Linked DNA regions of Variovorax paradoxus EPS. The protein of the gene in region 1 interacts with the protein of each later gene in a pairwise test. Links are inferred from orthologs where the notes say so. Each region holds a gene or a part of one and is shown on either strand. Other genes may lie near its edges.

What was found.
Region 2: the proteins of leuS (region 1) and ligA interact in binary tests that used the Escherichia coli proteins (3 or more experiments, as listed by UniProt). The link is inferred for Variovorax paradoxus EPS from one-to-one orthologs.

Annotation. Positions count from the first base shown.
Region 1 is NC_014931.1:480,236-483,528, forward strand. The notes cover bases 1-3,203. They hold leuS (leucine--tRNA ligase), read left to right. Parts: upstream 1-372; coding sequence 373-3,003; downstream 3,004-3,203. Other genes in these bases: VARPA_RS02225 (NAD(P)-binding domain-containing protein), read left to right, coding at 1-246; lptE (LPS assembly lipoprotein LptE), read left to right, coding at 3,015-3,203. In the rest of the region: more of lptE, read left to right, coding at 3,204-3,293.
Region 2 is NC_014931.1:3,470,002-3,472,992, forward strand. What follows is about bases 51-2,951. They hold ligA (NAD-dependent DNA ligase LigA), read right to left. Parts: upstream 2,593-2,951; coding sequence 508-2,592; downstream 51-507. Other genes in these bases: VARPA_RS16060 (hypothetical protein), read right to left, coding at 51-395; VARPA_RS16070 (cell division protein ZipA C-terminal FtsZ-binding domain-containing protein), read right to left, coding at 2,617-2,951. Also shown: more of VARPA_RS16060, read right to left, coding at 1-50; more of VARPA_RS16070, read right to left, coding at 2,952-2,991. UniProt on the Escherichia coli protein: DNA ligase that catalyzes the formation of phosphodiester linkages between 5'-phosphoryl and 3'-hydroxyl groups in double-stranded DNA using NAD as a coenzyme and as the energy source for the reaction.

The sequences.
Region 1 (3,293 bases):
CCGGGCGAGTGCCCGGGGCTCGAGCGCATCCATTGCTTTTGCTACCCCGCGGCGCTCTCGCACGGCACGGTGTCGGGCGACATTCCAGCGATCAGCGACGGTGCCAAGCGGCTTGCGAGCGGTATCGCGAGCCTGTTCTATCGCGAGGATTTCGATCACCACTTCGCCAACCTCGAGGCCTACAGCGAGCCCGAGCTGTTCGGCGACGAATGGACGCCCGCGCCGCCGCCTGGCGAACGCGGCTGAGGCGCCGGCCGGCCCTTGCGGGAGGGCAAAGCGGCCGGAAGCACGCAAAGCCCCCGGGGGGACTTCGCTCCGGCGCGATAATCCGCCTTCCCCGGCTACCCCGTGCCGGGCTCTTGCCGTACCGACATGAACCCCAGCTACAAACCCAGCGACGTCGAGTCCGCTGCCCAGGCGCAATGGAGCGCCGCCGATGCCTACCGCGTCACCGAAGACGCGAGCCGCAAGAAGTACTACGCCTGCTCGATGCTGCCGTACCCCAGCGGCAAGCTGCACATGGGCCACGTGCGCAACTACACGATCAACGACATGCTCACGCGCTATCTGCGCATGAGCGGCTACAACGTGCTGATGCCCATGGGCTGGGACGCCTTCGGCCTGCCGGCCGAGAACGCGGCCCTGAAAAACGGGGTTCCGCCGGCCAAGTGGACCTACGAGAACATCGACTACATGCGCGGCCAGCTCCAGGCCATGGGCCTGGCGATCGACTGGAGCCGCGAGATCGCCACCTGCGATCCGAGCTACTACAAGTGGAACCAGTGGCTGTTCCTGAAGATGCTGGAGAAGGGCGTCGCCTACCGCAAGACCCAAGTCGTGAACTGGGACCCGGTCGACCAGACCGTGCTGGCCAACGAGCAGGTGATCGACGGCAAGGGCTGGCGCACCGGCGCCACGGTCGAGCGCCGCGAGATTCCCGGCTACTACCTCAAGATCAGCGACTACGCCGAGGAACTGCTCGAGCACACCCAGCACAAGCTGCCGGGCTGGCCCGAGCGCGTCAAGCTGATGCAGGAAAACTGGATCGGCAAGAGCGAGGGCGTGCGCTTCGCCTTCACGCACGACATCCAGGACGCGAGCGGCCAGCTCATCCAGGACGGCCGCATGTATGTGTTCACCACGCGCGCCGACACGATCATGGGCGTCACTTTCTGCGCCGTGGCGCCAGAGCATCCGCTGGCTGCGCACGCGGCCACGCTCGATCCGAAGGTCGCGGCCTTCATCGAGGAATGCAAGAACGGCGGCACCACCGAGGCCGAGCTCGCCACCCAGGAGAAGAAGGGCGTGCCCACGGGCCTGACCGTCAAGCACCCGATTACCGAGGAACAGGTGCCGGTGTGGGTGGGCAACTACGTGCTCATCGGCTACGGCGACGGTGCCGTGATGGGCGTGCCCGCGCACGACGAGCGCGACTTCGCCTTCGCCAACAAGTACGGCATCGAGATCATCCAGGTCGTGCTGGTCGATGACGAGCCGCACTTCGACTATCACAAGTGGCAGGACTGGTACGGCGACAAGCAGCGCGGCGTGACCATCAACTCCGACAACTTCAGCGGCATGACCTACAAGGAGGCCGTGGCCGCCGTGGCGCATGCGCTGGGCCAGAAGGGCCTCGGCGAACTGCAGACCACCTGGCGCCTGCGCGACTGGGGCGTGAGCCGCCAGCGCTACTGGGGCACGCCGATCCCGATCATCCATTGCGAAGAACACGGCGCGGTGCCGGTCCCCGAGAAGGACCTGCCCGTGGTGCTGCCCACCGACTGCGTGCCGGACGGCTCGGGCAACCCGCTGAACAAGCACGAAGGCTTTCACGCCGGCGTGGTGTGCCCGGTGTGCGGCAAGGCCGCGCGGCGCGAGACCGACACGATGGACACCTTCGTGGATTCGTCGTGGTACTTCATGCGCTACTGTGACCCGAAGAACGACCAGGCCATGGTCGCCGAGGGCGCTGATTACTGGATGCCCATGGACCAGTACATCGGCGGCATCGAGCACGCGATTCTTCACTTGCTCTACGCGCGCTTCTGGACCAAGGTGATGCGCGACCTGGGCCTTGTGAAGGCCGACGAGCCCTTCGCCAAGCTGCTGACGCAGGGGATGGTGCTCAACCACATCTTCTACAAGCGCAACGAGAAGGGCGGCAAGGACTACTTCCCGCCTTTGGAAGTGACGCCCGTGCTCGATGCGCAGGGCCGCATCACCGGCGGCACCACGGCCGACGGCACGAAGGTCGAGTACGGCGGCGTCGGCAAGATGGGCAAGAGCGAGCGCAACGGTGTCGATCCGCAGGACCTCATCGAGAAGTACGGCGCCGACACCGCGCGCCTGTACACCATGTTCACCGCGCCGCCCGAAGCCACGCTCGAGTGGAACGATGCGGCCGTCGAAGGCAGCTACCGGTTCCTGCGCCGGGTGTGGAATTTCGGCGTGACGCAGGCAGACGTGGCCCCCGCCAAGGCCGGCACGCAGGCGTTCGGCAAGGCCGCCCAGGCGCTGCGCCGCGAGGTGCACACGGTGCTGCGCCAGGTCGATTACGACTACCAGCGCATGCAATACAACACGGTGGTGTCGGGCGCGATGAAGCTCCTGAACGCGCTCGAAGGCTTCAAGCCCGACGGCAGCGCGGGCGATGCGGCCGCGGTGCGCGAGGGCTTCGGCATCCTGCTGCGCTGCCTGTACCCCGCCACCCCGCACATCGCCCAGCAGCTCTGGACGGAACTCGGCTACGACAAGGACCTCGGCGGCCTGCTCGACGCAGCCTGGCCGACGGTCGACGTCGAGGCGCTGGTGCAGGACGAGATCGAGCTCATGCTGCAGGTCAACGGCAAGCTGCGCGGCAAGCTGCTGGTGCCGGCCGGCGCCTCCAAGGACGAGATCGAGAAACTCGCGCTCGCCTGCGACGACTTCGTCGCCTTCGCCGAGGGCGCGCCGCCCAAGCGCGTGATCGTGGTTCCCGGCCGTCTGGTCAACGTGGTCCTCTAAACGATAGAAGCATGAACAAACGCAATGCCTCGTTGCCGCGCCGCGGCTTTCTCCTCGGTTTGACGGCCGTGGGCGCCAGTGTGGGCCTGGCCGGCTGCGGCTTCGAGCTGCGCAAGGCGCCGGTCTTCGCGTTCAAGACGCTGTCGGTGGAGGGCAATTCCGCGCTGATCAACCAGATTCGGCGCGACCTGCGCGCGGCCGGCACGGTGACGCTGGTGCCCAAGGAAGACGCCAAGACCGCCGACGCGGTGCTGGTGGTGCTGGGCGAAGACCGCGACCGGTTCGTGATC
Region 2 (2,991 bases), 3.0 Mb from region 1 along the record:
CTTGCCGCGCCGCGCGGCTGCTGCGGGCGATACTGCGGCAGCGGCGACACGCCCGTGTTGCCCGTGGGCGGCACGATCGCTCCGCCGCCCGGTGGGCGGCCACCGCCGCCCCAGCCAGGACGCGGCCCGCCGGGGCGAACCGCCGGATAGCCGGGTCGAACGCCTGGGTAGCCTGGCCGGCCGTAATAGGGACGCCGGTCGTAGTAGCGGCCTCCATCGTAGTAGCCCCCGCCCTGGATGTAGACGGGTGCCGGCTGAACGACGACAGGATCCGAATAGTAAGGGTCCGAGTAGCCACCCGAGTAGTACGGATCGCCGGGAACCGCAACGCAGCCCGTCAGCAGCGCAACGCCACCGAGGGCAATGCTGGCACCAAGAACGCGAATTTTTTGCATGAGGGGCTCCTTGTTGGCCTTCAGTTGTCTTTCAACGCCAGGTTGTAGACCCTGTTGACTGCGCTCCGATGAAGCTAGGTAACGGCCGGTAAAGAGGCCGCCGGTGGCGCTCTCATTCCGTGATGCCGTTCTCGAGAATCTCCAGCATACGCGCCTCGTCGATCACCGCCACCCCGATTTCCCGGGCCTTGTCGAGCTTGCTGCCGGCTTCTTCGCCGGCCACGAGGTAATGGGTCTTCTTGCTGACGGAGCCGGCGACCTTGGCCCCGGCTGCCTCCAATTTATCCTTCGCCTCGTCGCGGCCCAGCGTAGGAAGGGTGCCGGTGATCACGAAGGTCAGGCCCGCCAAAGGCTTGGGCGCGCGAGCTGCGGGCTCGCCCTCTTCCCAGGTCAGCCCGCAGGCGCGCAGTTGCTCGACGACCTCGCGGTTGTGCGGCTGGTCGAAGAAGGTGCGAAGGCTCTGCGCCACCACCGGCCCCACGTCGTTGACCTCGAGCAGCTGCTGTTCGGTCGCGTCCATGATGGCGTCGAGCTTGCCGAAATGCTTGGCCAGGTCCTTCGCCGTGCTTTCGCCCACGTGCCGGATACCCAGCCCGAACAGGAAGCGCGGCAGCGTGGTTTTCTTGGACGCTTCGAGTGCGTCGACCAGATTCTTGGCTGACTTCTCGGCCATGCGGTCCAGCCCCGCGAGCGTGGTGAATCCGAGCTTGTAGAGATCGGGCAAGGTGCGGATGAGGTTGGCATCCACCAGTTGCTCGACCAGCCTGTCGCCCAGCCCGTCGACATCGACCGCGCGCCGCGCCGCGAAGTGCAGGATGGCCTCCTTGCGCTGCGCCGCGCAGAACAGCCCGCCGGTGCAGCGGTAATCGACCTCTTCCTCTTCGCGCACGGCTTCCGAGCCGCACACGGGGCACTTGTGAGGCATGGTGAAGACCGGGCCGCGTTCGCCCTCTGGCTTGGCGAGGCTCTCGGGCACCACGCCGACCACTTCGGGAATCACGTCTCCGGCACGCCGCACGATGACCGTGTCACCCACGCGCACGTCCTTGCGGCGGGCCTCGTCCTCGTTGTGCAGCGTGGCGTTGGTCACGGTCACGCCGCCGACGAACACCGGCGCGAGCTTGGCCACCGGCGTGAGCTTGCCGGTGCGGCCGACCTGGATCTCGATGCCGAGCACGTCGGTCAGCTGCTCCTGCGCCGGGTATTTATGTGCCACGGCCCAGCGCGGCTCGCGCGATACAAAGCCCAGTTGCCGCTGCAGTTCGATGCTGTCGACCTTGTAGACCACGCCGTCGATGTCGTAAGGCAAGGCATCGCGCTGCCGGCCGATGTTCTCGTGGAACGCGATCAGCTCGATGGCACCGGTCGCCCGCGCGGTCTGCGTGGCCACCGGAAAACCCCAGGCATGGAACTGCTGCAGCCAGTCGAACTGGGTCGGGCAATCCGGCCCGCCTTCTGCGGCCGGCGTGACTTCGCCCAGGCCGTACGCGAAGAAGCTCAGCGGCCGCGCCGCGGCAATCGCCGGATCGAGTTGCCGCACCGCGCCGGCCGCCGCATTGCGCGGATTCACGAAGATCTTCTCGTTCTTCTGGCCGGCCGCGATCTTCTCGCGCTGGCGTTCGTTGAGCGCGTCGAAATCGGCACGCTTCATGTAGACCTCGCCGCGCACCTCGACCACGGGCGGCGCCTTGCCGCTGAGCCGCAGCGGAATTTCGCGCACCGTGCGGATGTTCTGCGTGACGTCTTCGCCGACCTCGCCGTCGCCGCGCGTCGCCGCCTGCACCAGCACGCCGTCTTCGTAGCGCAGGTTCATGGCGAGGCCGTCGAACTTGAGCTCGCACACATATGACACCTGCGGACCGTCCTCGGCCAGGCCCAACTCCTTGCGCACACGCGCATCGAAGGCACTGGCGCCGCCCGGCGTGATGTCGGTCTCGGTACGGATCGACAGCATCGGCACCTTGTGGCGCACCTTGGTGAAACCGTCGAGCACCTTGCCGCCCACGCGCTGCGTCGGCGAATCGGGCGTGCGCAGCTCGGGAAATTCAGTCTCCAGGGCCTGCAGTCGCTGGAAGAGCTTGTCGTACTCGGCGTCGGGCAGCTCGGGCGCGTCGAGCACGTAATAGAGGTGGGCGTGCTTGTGAAGCTGTTCGCTCAGTGCGGCGGCTTCGCGTGCCGCTTCGTCGCGCGTCGTCATGTGGGTGTCTCCCGAAGGTCGGAGTTAGCTGAAGAGGCGCCGTGCGAGCGGTGAACCCGCCGCGAGATCACGTGCATCGAGCGTGTCGTAGAGCTGCTCGAGGTCGTTGCCGATGACGTCCATCGTCTCGTCGCGCAACAACTGACCGTCGCTGTCGGTCACGACACCGTCCATCTCGCGCGCGAGCGTGGCGGCGGCTTCGCGCATGCGGCGGAACGGCTCTTCGGCGCGATCGACCTGCGGCACGTCCAGGCTCAGGCTGAGTTCGCGGATGGCCGATTGCGCCGGATCGTCGGCCAGCGCTGCCTGCGTATCGAAGGCCAGCCCGAGGATCGGCGGCAAGCCGGCTTCACCGGTCGGCAGCACCATGCGCCCCGGGATGATGCCTGTCACGAAACC